DNA from 2 places in the Leeuwenhoekiella sp. H156 genome. Region 2 is predicted to be linked to the other one. Evidence: riboswitches for the same ligand, from Rfam matches in the RefSeq annotation. Region 2 holds a riboswitch; the other holds the start of a gene.
The links. A riboswitch is a leader RNA that binds a small molecule or an ion and turns the genes downstream of it on or off. The one in region 2 is predicted to bind thiamine pyrophosphate.

Region 1: it holds a riboswitch for thiamine pyrophosphate, as region 2 does, so the genes downstream of both, thiS (sulfur carrier protein ThiS) here and thiM (hydroxyethylthiazole kinase) in region 2, are expected to answer to the same signal.

What each region holds. Positions count from the first base shown of each region.
Region 1 is NZ_CP197499.1:1,986,485-1,994,684, forward strand. Features, by position in the region: gene ACSSS3_RS08645 (DUF6364 family protein) at 1-223, opposite strand, end outside; gene pdeM (ligase-associated DNA damage response endonuclease PdeM) at 316-951, opposite strand; gene ACSSS3_RS08655 (VOC family protein) at 1,054-1,461, opposite strand; TPP riboswitch at 1,635-1,732, shown strand; gene thiS (sulfur carrier protein ThiS) at 1,823-2,026, shown strand; gene thiC (phosphomethylpyrimidine synthase ThiC) at 2,071-3,927, shown strand; gene ACSSS3_RS08670 (thiamine phosphate synthase) at 3,938-4,537, shown strand; gene ACSSS3_RS08675 (thiamine phosphate synthase) at 4,518-5,183, shown strand; gene ACSSS3_RS08680 (thiazole synthase) at 5,193-5,963, shown strand; gene thiH (2-iminoacetate synthase ThiH) at 5,956-7,065, shown strand; gene moeB (molybdopterin-synthase adenylyltransferase MoeB) at 7,066-8,136, shown strand; gene ACSSS3_RS08695 (ligase-associated DNA damage response DEXH box helicase) at 8,133-8,200, opposite strand, start outside.
Region 2 is NZ_CP197499.1:165,821-174,020, reverse strand. Features, by position in the region: gene ACSSS3_RS00685 (DUF819 family protein) at 1-187, opposite strand, end outside; gene tenA (thiaminase II) at 354-1,007, opposite strand; gene thiD (bifunctional hydroxymethylpyrimidine kinase/phosphomethylpyrimidine kinase) at 994-1,827, opposite strand; gene thiE (thiamine phosphate synthase) at 1,824-2,459, opposite strand; gene thiM (hydroxyethylthiazole kinase) at 2,456-3,256, opposite strand; TPP riboswitch at 3,332-3,424, opposite strand; gene ACSSS3_RS00660 (hypothetical protein) at 4,005-4,730, opposite strand; gene ACSSS3_RS00655 (hypothetical protein) at 4,881-5,237, opposite strand; gene ACSSS3_RS00650 (hypothetical protein) at 5,362-5,721, opposite strand; gene ACSSS3_RS00645 (hypothetical protein) at 5,745-6,143, opposite strand; gene ACSSS3_RS00640 (reverse transcriptase domain-containing protein) at 6,263-8,200, opposite strand, start outside.

The sequences.
Region 1 (8,200 bases), 1.8 Mb from region 2:
GTAATTCGTCGCGATAATCCAAATTTTCGGGCATTTTGAATGAGCCTTTCAGCGATTTGACAAGAGGATTGAATTCATTTTCAGGTCGCTTTTCTTTTCGTTCCGTAAGTGTTTTAAGATAGTTTTCAATGATGTCAGACAAGCTTCGGTTTTTTTCTCGAGCATATTTTTTTGCCTGATCAATTACCTCTTTTTCAATAGTTAAAGTGAGTTTTGTATTCATAGCCAAATATTCAAAAGAAGTTTACTTTAAAAGTACGTGTTTTTTCAGTTTATTTCACACGTGTAAAGAGATTTATGGAGAAAGGGAATACCTTAACAAACCCGGATCACCTCATTCCTGGTCACGGCAAATACCTGATCGCCTGATTTGGGTTCCAAATAATAATTTCCCGTAAATGTACCAAATGCAGGTAAAATCAACTGATTTTCAGTCTTAAAGAAACACGAAAGTTTTAATACCTGTCGGCCTAATCCGCCCATTCGAATTCCCGGATGAATATGCCCGCAAAAGTTAAAAAGACCTTCCCGTTCTTCCGGATGATGGGTAAGTAAAAAACTTTCGGTTATGATTTCAGAATAGATTGCGATACCCAGCTTTTCATACTTCAACGGATTGATGATGTCGTGGTTACCGGCAACCAAAATCACCTTTTCCTTCCGCGATTTAACCCAATTTTCAAAGAGTTGCCATTCCGTATTTAAACTGCTGTGGAACAAATCGCCCAGAAAACAAATGCTGTTGGCCTTAAAAGCATCTGCGATACGGGTCAGCTGCTTAAAATTTTCGGCCACGGCCTTAAACGGAACAGCGCTTCCGTGTTTTCTAAAATGCGAAACTTTCCCCAAATGCACATCGGCAATGAGCAAGGTTGACTTTTCGACCCAAAAAATCCCACCCGAAGGATGCAAGACAAAATTTTGGTCTAAAATGGAAAGCGACTGATTCATAGCACTGCAAATTTCAGTCATTTTAGCGGGCTAGTCAACGCTGTAACAAAAAAATGCCGAAGCATTAACTTCGGCATTTTAATCTATTTCGATAGCAACTGATTAGTTTAAGTCGGCATTCAGCATCCAGCTTATTCCGTACTTATCGCGTACGCGGGCGTAATAGGCATTCCAGCTGGTTTCTTGCGGGTCTGCCAGGCTTTGCCCTTCAGCAGAAAGCTTTTTAAACAGTTCACTTACTTCTTCCTTGCTGTCCAGATCCACGCCCAATTGTACTGTGTTACCCTGTTGCACCGGAGTATCTGGGGAAGCATCGTAGGCCATCAGGTGAATTCCTTTCCCTTTCAGTTCTGCGTGTTGCAGTTTATTGCGATAATTTCCGGGAATATCTATTTCTTTCCCTTCATAAGTCTCTTTATTAATGATATCACCACCAAAGCAATCCTGATAAAAATTCAGCGCTTCCTGGCATTCTCCTCTAAATGTTAAATATGGTTTTACAGTTGTCATAATTTTTGATTTTTTAGTTCTCTTAAAGATACGGCCTCAACCCTCATCAATTCTGCTGTGAGGTGTTATATTGTTCTTAATCAAAGGCTAAATAATGTTAAGTAAGCCGATGCAATTCTAAATTTTTTGATTTATAAGTATAGTGCTCCTCGAATTTATGTTTAGCTTTACATTGTAAACTTTAGGGGCGCTGATAGTGATATCGGCTGAGATAGTACCCTTTGAACCTGATCTGGTTAGTACCAGCGAAGGGAAAAGTAAAAACTCTCTACAATTAATTGAATCTTAAAACAGATTCAATTCTTAAGGATTGTTGCTTTTTGGCCTATGCCCCCTTCAGTTTACAGTTAAACCATTTTAAATGATCACTGTAAACGTCAACAATCAATTACATTCTTTCTCTAAAGAACTTTCGATTTCAGAGCTTTTAAGCCATCTTAACATTGTGCAAAAAGGTATTGCTGTGGCTGTTAATAATACTATTATTACGCGGGCCGCGTGGGATGATTTTATGCTGAAAAATGATGCGCTGGTTCTAGTAATTAAAGCCACGCAAGGAGGATAGATTTTTTGATTTTTGACACGTGCAATTCTAAAAAACTACCCATTATGAAAACTGAAAAAATCCCAAAGCAACAAACGATTAGCCGCGCACCCTTTCCTAATTCTCAAAAGGTATTTGTAAGCGGGACCCTGTATCCAGACCTTAACGTGCCTATGCGTCAGATTACCCTGGCAGATACGGTAGATAAATTTAATGGTAAGATTGAAAAAAACGCACCGGTTCTGGTGTACGATACCAGCGGCCCGTATACTGATCCTAATGTCAAAATAGATGTAAAAAAAGGACTGGATCCTATACGCAGAAATTGGATTTTAGACCGAAAAGACACTGAGCAATTATCAGGACTTTCTTCTGCATACGGTCGTAAACAGGAAGAAAACCCGGCGCTGGATCATTTGCGTTTTGTACGCAATACAAACCCTTTAAAAGCTGAAGCAGGCAAGAATGTAACTCAGATGCATTACGCGCGCCGGGGAATAATTACCCCTGAAATGGAATATATAGCAATTCGTGAAAATCAAAGACTTACCGAAATACAACACATTACCCCACAGCATCCCGGCAATAGTTATGGTGCGAGTATTCCTAAAGTGATCACACCTGAGTTTGTACGTGATGAGGTTGCCCGTGGTAGGGCGATAATACCGGCAAACATCAACCATCCTGAGGCAGAGCCTATGATTATAGGGCGTAATTTTCTGGTAAAAATAAACGCCAATATCGGCAACTCTGCTGTGACTTCGTCAATTGAAGAAGAGGTAGAAAAAGCAGTATGGGCCTGTCGCTGGGGTGCAGATACAATAATGGATCTTTCTACGGGTAAAAATATTCATGAAACCCGGGAATGGATTTTACGCAACTCCCCGGTTCCCATAGGGACGGTACCTATTTATCAGGCCTTAGAAAAAGTTAATGGCAAAGCCGAAGATTTAACCTGGGAGATTTTTAGAGATACACTTATTGAGCAAGCCGAGCAGGGTGTTGATTATTTTACGATTCACGCCGGTGTTCGCCTTAAGTATATACCGCATACGGCAAAACGTCTTACTGGTATTGTTTCTCGTGGAGGCTCTATAATGGCAAAATGGTGTCTGTCGCACCACAAAGAAAGTTTCTTATATGAACATTTTGAAGATATCTGTGAGATTATGAAAGCCTATGACGTGTCGTTCTCTTTAGGAGATGGTCTGCGTCCTGGGAGTATCGCAGATGCAAATGATTATGCACAGTTTGCCGAGTTGGAAACTTTAGGCGAACTCACAAAAATCGCATGGAAACACGATGTGCAATGTATCATAGAAGGACCGGGTCACATCCCAATGCATATGATAAAAGAAAATATGGATAAGCAACTTGAAGTGTGTGGGGAAGCTCCGTTTTACACATTGGGCCCTCTTACAACAGATATTGCACCGGGTTATGATCATATTACCAGCGGTATAGGAGCTGCAATGATAGGCTGGTATGGTTGTGCGATGTTGTGTTACGTGACACCTAAAGAGCACTTGGGCTTGCCTAATAAAGAAGATGTGAAAACGGGTGTGATTACCTATAAAATTGCAGCGCATGCTGCAGACCTAGCTAAAGGCCATCCGGGAGCACAACATAGAGACGATGCGATGAGTAAAGCGCGGTTTGAATTTAGATGGGAAGACCAGTTTAACCTGGCGCTTGATCCTGATACGGCTCGTGAATTTCACGATGAGACCCTACCTTCTGAAAATGCCAAAATAGCTCACTTTTGTTCGATGTGCGGTCCTAATTTCTGCTCTATGAAAATTAGTCAGGATGTGCGCAATTACGCTAAAGAAAATGGCTTAGAAACTGAAGAGGCTCTTGAGCAAGGTATGAAAGCAAAATCGGAAGAGTTTAAAAAACACGGAAACGAAGTATATCTGTAAATCATTAAAGATGCTGGTTGTTATTACCGCTGAAGTGTTTTTTACTGATGAAATATTCCAAATCAAACAATTGATTGATTTGGGTTTAAAAACAGTTCACATACGCAAGCCGAAGGCTTCTTATTCTGAATTAAAAAGCTGGTTTCAGGAGTTTGAGCCCCAATATTTAGCAGCAATGATGTTGCATCAGCATCATACGCTAGTTGAAGAATTCTGCTGTAAGGGAATGCATTTCAAAGAAAAACAGCGCAATGTACAGGCTCATACTTTCAAATCGAAAGTAAAGATCCTAAAAAATAAAGGGTTTCAGGTGAGTACGTCTTTTCATGAGATAAACGAACTCAAGTTTCACGCAGCACTTTTTGATTACTGTTTTTTAAGTCCTGTTTTTAAATCAATTTCAAAAACAGGATATGAAGGAAAACTATTTGAAGTACATGATATTTCGCAAAAAATAATCGCTTTGGGTGGAATCACTTCAGAAAAAATAGCAAAAGTACATCAACGAGGATTTAGCGGAGTCGCTGTTTTGGGTGCGATCTGGCTTTCTGAAAAGCCCATAGATGCATTCACTAAAATTAAACGTGATTATGAAAATACATTTAAATGATACGTCGGTAAAAAAGCAAATATCCCATTTACACTATATCTCTCAAGGAGCAGATGGTAAAACCCATTTAGAACATATAGAACGGGTTTTGAACGCGGGGTGTAATTGGGTGCAGTTACGTATGAAAAACACGTGTTATGAAGAGGTCCTTGAAACTGCTTATAGAGCAAAAGAATTATGCGATCAATTCGATGCAAAACTTATAATAAATGATGATGTGCGTGTGGTACAAGAAGTACAAGCCGCAGGTGTTCATCTGGGTCAGCACGATATGTCAACCGCAGAAGCACGCACGATTTTAGGCGATTCTAAAATTATTGGCGGTACTGCAAACACGTTGGAACAATGTTTGGCTCACTTAAAAAATGGCGTTGATTATATAGGTTTGGGGCCTTTGCGTTTTACTTCAACTAAAGAAAAATTGAGTCCGATATTAGGAATTACTGGCTATTCGCAACTGCTTCGGCAATATCTAAAAAGTCAAAACACAGTACCGGTAATTGCGATAGGTGGAATCACTTCAGCAGATTTTGAACCTTTAAAAAATTGCGGACTTCACGGCACTGCTGTCTCAGGATTACTTACTCAGTCCCATAATCCGGAAGAACCTATTAAGCAGGCATCCAATCTTTGGCAAAACTTTTAAACAATACAGATGGAAAAATTAAGAATAGCAGATAAGACCTTCAGTTCAAGACTGTTTACAGGAACCGGAAAATTTAGTAGTTCGATTCTCATGCGTGAGTCAATTTTAGTTTCAGGAAGTGAGCTTGTAACAGTTGCTTTAAAGCGCATAGAGGCAGGAAATGAAGAAGATGATATGATAAGTAATCTCGCTCATGAAGCTTTGCACCTTCTTCCTAACACATCTGGAGTGCGCACAGCAAAAGAAGCTGTTTTTGCTGCTCAAATGGCTCGTGAAGCTTTAGAAACAAACTGGATTAAAATTGAGATTCACCCAGATCCTAAATATTTGTTGCCAGATGCTATTGAAACACTTAAAGCCTGTGAAGAACTCGTAAAATTGGGCTTCGTAGTGATGCCTTACATACAGGCTGATCCCGTATTATGCAAGCGCCTTGAAGAAGTAGGTGCGCAATGTGTGATGCCTCTGGGTTCACCAATAGGCAGTAACAACGGACTTAAAACGCGGGATTTTTTAGAAATTATTATTGAGCAAAGCAACGTACCGGTTATTATAGATGCAGGTATTGGAAGACCATCTCACGCTGCAGATGCAATGGAGCTGGGAGCCGATGCTGTTTTAGTAAATACAGCAATTGCTGTTTCTCCAGATCCTGTGACCATCGCAAAGGCCTTTAAACTTGCTGTAGAAGCTGGTAGACTGGCATATACTGCTCGATTTGCACCTCAATCTACACATGCAGAGGCGAGCAGCCCGTTAACTCAATTTTTATATGACTAATTTTAAAGAGCATTTAAAAGCCTATTCCTGGGAAACGGTTTTAGAATCTATTTTGTTTAAAACAGAACAGGATGTTCGGCAGGCGCTGGCCAGTCCCAAACCCAATCTTGAGGATTTTAAAGCATTGATTTCACCAGCGGCAAAACCATTTTTGGAGCACATGGCGGCAAAAAGCAAGGCGATCACACAGAAGCGATTTGGGAATATTATGCAAATGTATGCACCCTTGTATTTGAGTAATGAGTGTCAGAATATCTGTACCTATTGTGGTTTTAGTCTAACTAATAAAATACCCAGAAAAACGCTGAATGATGCTGAAATTCTTAAAGAAGCTCAATTTTTGAAAGATAAAGGTTTTCAACATATTTTGTTGGTTACCGGGGAAGCTAATCAGGCAGTAGGCGTCTCATATATCGCTAATGCCATACGTTTATTAAAACCGCATTTTGCAAACATTTCAATAGAAATACAGCCATTAGATCAGGATGAGTACGAGCTTTTAATTAAAGAAGGTTTATATGCCACACTGGTGTATCAGGAAACCTATCACGAAGCAACGTATAAAACACACCATCCCAAAGGCAAAAAGTCAAACTTTGATTATCGCTTAGAAACTCCAGATAGATTAGGTAAGGCAGGTATTCATAAAATAGGTTTAGGCGCTTTATTTGGCCTTGAAGACTGGCGCGCAGATAGTTTTTTTACAGCTTTGCATCTTAAATATTTGCAAAAAACGTATTGGAAAACAAAGTATTCTATCTCGTTCCCAAGGCTGCGTCCTTTTAGTGGCGGCCTCGAACCCAAAGTAGAAATGACAGATCCCGATTTGCTGCAGTTAATTTGTGCCTATCGTATTTTTGATGAAGATGTAGAACTTTCAATTTCTACACGGGAGCAGGAAAAATTTAGAGATCATATTGTGCATTTAGGAATCACTTCGATGAGTGCAGAATCAAAAACAAATCCCGGAGGTTATGTGGTAGAACCACAGTCTTTGGAGCAATTTGAGATTTCAGACGAGCGCAGTATCGAAGCCATTGCACAAATGTTACGTGATAGTGGTCGCGAACCGGTATGGAAAGATTGGGATCAAAACTTTTGAATGATGTTGTCTACAAATGAAAAAAAGCGGTATTCCCGACATATTCTGCTTGATGAGGTAGGACAATTTGGGCAGCAAAAACTCAAAAGTGCTAAAGTACTTGTTATAGGATGTGGCGGTCTAGGCTGTCCTGCTTTACAGTATTTAGCTGCTGCCGGAGTAGGGAAATTGGGAATTGTAGATGATGACTGTGTGGATTTTAGCAATCTGCAGAGACAGATTTTATTTGCTGAAAATCAAGTCGGGAAGTTGAAAGTAGAAGCCGCAAAAGAGGCTTTAAATAGGCTTAATTCACAACTGGATATTGAGATTTACCCCATTCGCTTATCTGCGGATAATGCACTCGACTTATTTGATAAATACGATGTCATTGTTGAAGGGAGTGATAGTTTCAGTACTAAATATCTTGCAAATGATGCTGCAGTACTAGCCGGAAAACCGCTGGTTTTTGGATCTGTTTTTAAGTTTGAAGGGCAGGTTTCTGTGTTTAATTATAAAAACGGACCTACATATCGCTGCCTCTATCCAAAGCCGGTTTCAGAAGCAGATATGCCTACTTGTAGCGAAGTGGGCGTATTAGGAGTTTTACCTGGCATTATAGGAATGTTTCAGGCAAATGAAGTGCTTAAGATCATTTTAAATTTGGGCAGTGTGCTTTCCGGGAAACTACTTATTTACAATAGCCTTGAAGCTTCTCAAATACTTCTTCCGTTTGCAAAAAATGAGGCGATTACAATTACAGAACTTATTGATCTAAATTTGAGTTGCGGAGTAGATTCAACCCCTGAAATGGAATATTCCGCATACACAGAAAATAAAGAAATCTATTTTTTAGTAGACGTGCGGGAGCGGGAAGAGCGGGAGCTTTTCAGTTTAGGTGGAATGCACATTTCCCTAAAAAAACTGATGGCAGATCCTTATTTGCTGGCGGAGCAGGATAATATTTTAATATACTGCGCTTCCGGAAAACGTAGTGCTGCGGCAGTGAAAGCACTTATAAAACAATTTCCTCAAAAAAAAATAGTCAGTTTAAAGGGAGGAGCTTCAGCTGTTTTATCTGCAGAAAGCTAAATCTTATCCAGATAGCGCAGCATATTTTTTATGCGGTCTTCCAGCTTTTCGCTGCTCAGTTTTT
Region 2 (8,200 bases):
CTTCCGAAACGATACCGGTGCTGGCGAGGATTGCGGGTAACAGATAGCATAGCAGCACCGTGGGAACGACGGTATAGAATTTTTGCCAAAACCGGGTTTGCAGGGAAGAGGTATAAAATACCAAACCCAGACAAAGCGCCAGGAGTCCAAAAATTACCGTATCGTCTGTTAAAGGCAATTGATCCATCAATGTAAAAATACTTGGTTAGGCTTTAAAGGTAGGGTATTTGGGAGGATTGAAAGAACACATAGAGGCATCAAAAGAGACTCGATCTTTGTGAAATTAACCAAATTAGAATTTAGCTCCCGATCAGACTATCTGTATATAGCATATTTGAATTTCTAACTATAATCTACAACTCCCACCGCTTCAGGTTATATGCGGCATCCCAAAATTGATACTCCAAACGCGATGCTGTGATAAAAGCTTCCGTCATGCGCCGGCGTATTTGAGGTGTGGTTTGTAAAGCTGCCTTATTACACAGATCAATTGCCCTTTCTACCGAAACCGTAAATTCTTCCCCGGCATAGGTTTCAATCCAGTTTTGAAACGGGTTTCCGGCAGCCTGATGGTGGGTATAAATATATTCTCCAACATTTTTATAAATCCAAAAGCAGGGGAGTGTTGCAGCCATCGCTACTTCCACGGGTTCCAGTGCTGCAGTACTTCTCAAAAAGTGCGTATAATGATGACAGGCGGGCTGTATGATTCCCTTGTCTGACACTCCAAAGTCTTTAAAATAAGACTCGTGCAGGGCTTGCTCTACCACAAGGGCATTTTCTGCAAATTGTAAGTATGCCAGCGCATCTTCCACATCATGTGCTTTGGCACCTGTTAAAGCCAGGGCTCTTCCAAAATGCTCCAGATAATAGGAGTCCTGCAGCATGTAGAACTGAAATGTCTTCATAGGAAGACTGCCGTCAGATAATTCCTCAATAAAGGGCATTTTGAGAATGGAATTGTAAATACCATTAACAGCTTGCCAGGCATTTTCAGACCAGTTCATTTTTATTAAGCTTTTGAGGGTTGAAAAAGTGATTTAAGGGGCCGTTTCCTTTTCCGGTTTGGGTATCTGCACCCTGCTTTATGGCCTGGTAGACATACTCCTGTGCCAGATCAACTGCTTCATACAGGGAATTTCCCAGGGCTAAAAAGGAAGCAATAGCGGAAGATAGGGTACAGCCTGAGCCGTGGGTATTGTTGGTTTTAATTTTTTCGAACTCAAAAGTACGTGGAGTAGTACTTTCATCAAATAACAGGGAAGTAATTACTTTTGTTTTCTGATGACCTCCTTTCAGCAGTACAGCTTTACAGCCCAATTTTTTAATAGAAGCTCCTGCCTGCGTCATATCTTCCAGACTTTCTACCTTTATTTTCGCTAAAATAGCTGCTTCATCCATATTCGGGGTAATAATATCGGCAAGGGGCAGCAGTTTTTTTACGATAACCGCTATGGTTTCTTCTTCAATAAGACGATGTCCGCTGGTTGCCACCATAACCGGATCAAAAACAACGGGAATGTCGGGGTAGTTGCGCAATTGCTTCACGAGGACCTCCACCAGTTGCGGGGTATGTACCATCCCTATTTTTATCGCATCGGGCACAATATCTTCCATTAAGTTTTCCAGCTGTTCAGCAACCGCTTCCACAGGAATGGGAAAGATAGTTTTGACACCCCGGGTGTTTTGCACAGGCAATGCGGTTAATACAGAGGTGGCGTAGCATCCCAAAGCAGAAATCGTTTTGATATCGGCCTGAATACCGGCACCGCCACTGCCGTCAAAACCGGCAATGCTTAAGACTGAAGGATAGGTGTATTTTTTCATTTTAAGAGTTCATTTTTTAATTGATAAGCTGCCTTTTGAGGGTTGGGCGCTCCACAGATTGCAGATACCACAGCAATGCAATCAGCTCCCGCATCGATAACCGATTTTACATTGTGCACATCCAGATTACCAATGGCCACCAGAGGTTTGTCTGTAAGCTTGCGTATAATTCTGATTCCATCCAATCCCCATTCGGTAATGGTATCGGTTTTGGTAGGTGTTTTAAATACGGGACTGATACCTAAATAATCAGAAACAGCGGTTTCTTCTGTATCCAACTGCTCCAGATGTTCTATAGAATAACCCACATATGCAGCGTTACCCCACAATTCTCGTATAGCAACAGGAGGAATGTCATGGGTTCCTACGTGAATACCTGTTGCGCCTACCTTCTTTGCGACTTCCAGATTGTCATTGATGATGAGCGGGATCTGATAGTTGTCGGTGATTTCTTTGAGCTGGAGTGCCTTGCGTATAAACGTCTCCGGCTCATCGTTCTTTTCCCGTAACTGGATTAGGTCTACTCCTCCTATGATACTTTCTTCTGCCACCTTGAGAAAGTCCCGCCCTTTACAGTCGGCTTCAGACAAAACCAGATAGAGTTTATAGGGAAACGGGGATTGTTTGTTCATCCCCGGGAAATTTTAAGCTGTGCGTCAAACTCAGTTTCCTCCAGGTTATAGAGTTTATCCAGGATTTGCATTTGCAGACTCCCCGGTCCGGCAGCTTGCTGTGCAGCAAGCGCTCCTGCTATTCCCAATAAAGCCATCGCAGCAGCGGTAGCCTCTGTTTTGTCTGCAATCACAGCTATAAATGCTCCTATAATAGCCGATGCCGAGCAGCCTAAACCCGTAACCTTTGCCATCATAGCATGACCATTTTTAAGGTAAAGCAAACGCTGGGTATTGTCTAAAATGACATCGGTTTCGCCCGAAATACATACCACAGATTCATAGTGTTGTACGAGCTTGCGGGCAGCCTCCACAGCGTCGGTACTGGATGCGGTGCTGTCAACACCTTTGGTTTTGGCGGTATGAGACTGCGCAAGGGCTAAAATCTCAGACGCATTCCCTCTGATTACCGTAGGCCGGTACTGAAGTAGTTTTTGAAGGATTTCATCTCTATATGGAGTGGCCCCGGCACCTACCGGGTCAAGTACCCAGGGTTTATTTAGGGAATGAGCTGTTTCTGCGGCTATCAGCATAGCTTCAGACCAGTATTCGTCAAGCGTGCCTATATTGATCACCAGCGCGCCTGCAATGCCTGTCATATCTTTGACTTCTGATTTAGCGTGAGCCATAACAGGTGAAGCACCTGCTGCCAGCAGAGCATTTGCCGTGTTGTTCATCACCACATAGTTGGTGATATTGTGTATTAAAGGGGATTGATTTTTTACGGTTTGGATGTGTTTCCAAAGTGTTTTTTCCATGTTGATCTATTTTTGTGAAACAAAAAAGCTTTAGGAAAAAACCGAAAACAAAGAAAGAGACCGCTTTTAGATAAGAAGCTCTTTTTTGCTTTTCCCTACGCCGGTGTAAGCCGGATCAGGTTCAAAGGGACTCTCTCAATTCTTTTCAGAATACCCCTAAAGCGAAATTAAAGATACAAATTAGGAACGGGATCGCTTTACATACAGCCGGTTTTATGCTGAAACAGATTTTAAAGTGGACAGCATGTAATAGGTAACCTTATTTTTAGTATTATTTCCTTTTTTTGGGTTGCTTGCGTTAACGGTAGACGCTCGAATCGTACTGAGAAGCTCCCAGGCAAATCCAGGCTGAAACCACACTGCAACCACAGTGCAACCACACTGTAACCACACTTTACCACATTTTTTGTGGTTGAAGGTGGTTGGACAAGGAAAGTATGCAGGTACCATCTACAAGGATTCAGGTGTTTAGTAGTATTAAACCAGATACCAAGAAGGGCGTTGTATAGAACGTAGATTATTTGGTGTTTAGAAAAGGGACAGGGAAATCCTTTTGCAAATGTGCTGTGTGGGAACTCATTAGTTGGCTGCTGGTTGCATTTTTTGAAATAAGGAAAGCCTTATCAGGGCTTGTTTGATGCGACGGGATCAAGATCTAACCAAAGCAACGCAAATCTAAAAATTACCCTAACCTCTGTTGGGGACAGTCAATCTGTGCACAAAAAAAACACTTCGACTTCAAGTTAATCTAACCGGAAAAGTCTCGAAGCATTTGCGGATGCCTGTGCTTTAGCGCATCCCGAAGTTTTTCAATATGCGCTTTGTGTAGTGCTAAGTCGCTTATTTGCGCCTCAAAAGTTTTGGTGTTACTCAGCTTTGGAAAGCTCAGTTTGTTTTTGGCAATCGAACTTGAAACCAAAATGTTGAAGTAGTTGTAGCTTAAAATAAGCTTTTGGAAACCATTCGTTTCACCAATTTTAAAACCCAGTTTTTTTGCCGTACGTTCGTTAATGATATAGCTGGTACCCTGCACCCGTAGTTGCGGCTGATCTTTATAAGCTTCTATCAGGGCCAGCAGTCCGTTTAAATATTCATACATAATATAGGCGGTGCGTTCGCGTCCGTTCAGGTTTCTGTCGATTGCAAAGTAATAGTCAAACAGGGTGCCTCCGTGGATTTTAATAAGGCCGTCCTTGGGTTTTTCGGTGATAAAAAGGGGAGCGTAGTAGCTCATTTTTCCACTTTTTTTGAGGGAAGGCATATCAAAAAACGGAGCAACCAGAGACAGGATGATTGCAAAGCCCAGGATCGCGATAAAGTAGAACCCGGTATAGATCGAAAGTACAACCAAAACCAATAGGACAGCAAAAGCAAGCAAAGCCAAAGCAAGCAGGAATTTGTTTTGCGCTTTAGGCGTTTTGGTATAGAATTTATGATTTCTAAGGAAGGGTTCGGCCCTGGGTTTAGAATTCAAAAGGACTGGTTTTTGAAATTAAAGGCCATCAAAAATAAAAGGTAGGACTTTAAAGTTGGTTTGTTTTGGAGGAAAAATAGCGTTTCTGTTGAGATAGCACTTTTTGAAATTGGTCCCGAAGTCTTTACAGATGCTATTCTTTTTCTGTTCTCAAAGTTTAACCTCTAGTTCTTTAACGCCCTCTTCGGGTGGTCCAAATCGTAATTTGGCAACTGCTCCTTTCATAAAGTTTGATTTTTCTAAAATCGGTTTGACAGCTTTAAAAAGGATTTCTGCATTTGCACCGTACATATAAAAACAATTATCATTATTATGCATAGCTAGTTCGTGCCCGTCAAATTCTCCAACGCCTTCTTTATTAATGTGCTTTTCAAGTGTATCTTCTAATTGATAAAGTGGCTCAAGTGAATCCATTTCATAACGAAAATGTACAATTACGGCGTGTTCCGGTTCCTGTGGTTTGGAGTAGGTTTTATTTTTTCCAAAGAGTTTATTAAATAGTCCCACGTTGTATGAGTTTGTTTATTGCTAAAAATTTCTGGAGATTGTGTTTTGGTAACTATAAAGATCGGTTTTTTAAATCTTTTACTGAATACCGTAAATACATTAAAAAGGAGCTTAATATATTTTTTTAATGACTGGAATTTTTTGTCAGGCTCTGTTTGACTTGTTCAACAAAACGAGCTTTAATCTTAATAAGGATGACTCCGTGTTTTGCTTTTTCCCCAAGTACTTCGATATCCTTATCTTTCTTAAGAATGCTTACCGCTTTGATCCAATCTGGATCGATGGAAGAAGTAAAGTTTTCAGAATTGTCCAATTCTATTCGATCTTCATCAAGCTCAACAACATATAGGGGCTTATGGTCTAAAGGCGTGGCACTGCAAATTATCCTAACGCGCTTATCACTTTGCTCAATGGAATCTACCACTTGTGCCTTGGCTGAAATACAAAGCAGGAGGAGCGTGGTAAGTTGAAGTAATTTGATCACGTAAGATTTTTTAAGGAAAATTATTATTGATTTGGATATTGCAGGTCTGTCTTCATAATGCCTTTTTCACCGTGTACATTAGACCAAAAAAATCGATGTAAGAATTTATTTGAACTATTAAACACCCAAATATCACGCTGCATATTTTCTTTTTTTAATTCTAAAAGTATTTGCTTAATCTCATTATCCGTATCTAAATCAGTTGACTTTTCTTTTATATAAACGTGAAGATAACCTCTCATGCATTCATCATTGAATATGGTGTCAATTCGTTTTTTATTTTGATTTAGGGCTGCTATAATTTTGTATTCGCTGTCGGATAGTTTTTCGTTGTTACATTCTAAAGCATCACAGCTCGAAAGTATTACCAAACTTAAAAATGTAAGAATTTTGATTAATTTCAAAAATTTATGTATTTCCATTATTATATTCTTGCTACTATAAATATTGTGTAGTATGAATAATAGGCTGAAAATTAAATATTAACTTTTAAGAACTGAACTAGGGATTTTCATTGGACCCATTGTAACGGTGTTGCTTTTTAATATTTACGATATAAACAAATTTCTTTCAAGGATTCAATTTGTTTTCCGTGTAATTTATTCAATTCGTTTTTATCTATTTTAACTCTAACTTTTCCGTATTTGTCGTATGGGTGAGCTTCTGTTTTTTGATTTCTCTTTGAATTTATTTCAATCCAGTATCTATTTGTTTTTGGAAGCTCTTCATTAATAACTTTTGCATCTAAATTTACTCCGAACTCATTTGCAGGCTTGTTTAGGTTTAAGCGTTCACATATTTTGTCAAAGCATAGGTTATTAAAGGTGTTTAGGTTTAAAATTGCTATTGAAGGCTCACTATCTCTAAACTTTTCATAAGCGAGAAGAGATTCATTTAAAACATCGTAAACTTTGTCATTATCCCAAATAGTTCTATTGAAAAATGTTTCAGGACTTGGTATGCTATAAACATTTTTTAAAGTCTGAATTATATAATCTTCAAAGACGCCACCTTTAATTCTTTTTACATAGCTGTTATAATCATTATTTACATCTAACCCTAGAAATATACTCAAGTTACGAAGGGAAAGGTATAAGCCTTGTAGAGCGAGTAAATCCTTTTTATCTTTTAATAATCTTATAGTAAACAGCTTTTTGAATGTATTGTCAGTTGAAGAAATAAACTTATAGTCATTAATTTTTCTTTCTATAAAATAATTACCGCCATTTTCGACTAATAATAGCTCGAACAGTTCATTTTTTTTGTTGTGATATAACCAGTCAATCATATAGTACCTAACAAGCCAATTTCTATTTCCTTTAGAAATATATTTTTCAAATATTTTTTCGTTGAAATCAATATTTGGAAACCATTTAAAGATCAAAGCTGTAAGATGATGAAATAATATATCCTCATCTGTCAATACTGAATTTAGGAACGATAGAACATCTACAGAGTTTTTATAATGCTTTTGCAAGTAGAATAAAATTCCCTCAAATTGAGTTAGAAGTAATTCATAATTTGAGATTATGATGTCTTTCACGTCCTTGTCTTTATTCAATTTAAAAAGCGAAAAACCTATTATTGTTTTATCTAAATATTCTTCCTTTCTTTTATCATTATCAATCTCAAAGCAATCAAGGAATCGCTTTTTTAATTGACGATGAGTTTTAGATTTTAGTTTTTTAGATGGCTTGCCATCAGTTTCTTTGAAGTACTCTTTGTTTATTGAGGAAAATTTATTGTTTTGAACTTTTAGCTCTTTTTTAATATCAACTATTTCTTTCGTATATATTTTACCTCCTTGAGGAATTAGTCCTAAGTCTCTGGAAATTAGGTCTAAAGCGGCTATGGCTTTTCTTGATACTTTTTTGTCTTTGCTGAAAATTCTTATATCATCAACATATCTTAAATATTTAATTTCTAGCTTACCTTTAGTTGTGATTTCGTCATCAAGATAAATTAAATATAAATCAGCTAAGAACGCTGAAGCAAGTGGTCCTTGTGGTATGCCGTGTTTTGAAATAAAAGTTTTATGATTGAAGTCTCCTGTCCAAGTTTCTAAAAAACTATCTAATAAATCCAAGACAGCATCTTCAATATCATAATTCTTTCTTAGGATTTGAAATAATATATTATGATCAATGGTATCAAAAAAGGAAGCGATATCAAACTCAGACAAATATTTATATCCTTGTTCAAAATATTTTATAGAACGCTCACTAAATTTTTTCCAGCTTTTTTTCCAGGGTTGAAAGAAAAATATTTTGTCTACCTCATTAGTACTTGACGGATTTACAATATTTCCAAAAATTGTGTTTTCATATAAAGGCGCAATTTTGTCATATGCAGAATCTGCGATTATATTTACTATCGCTTGATATACTAATAAATCTGTGAACTTAAGCATTGAGAGAGGACGAACTAATTCATTCTTTTTTGGAATAAAAATTTTGTGAGCTCTTTCAGGCTTATATGT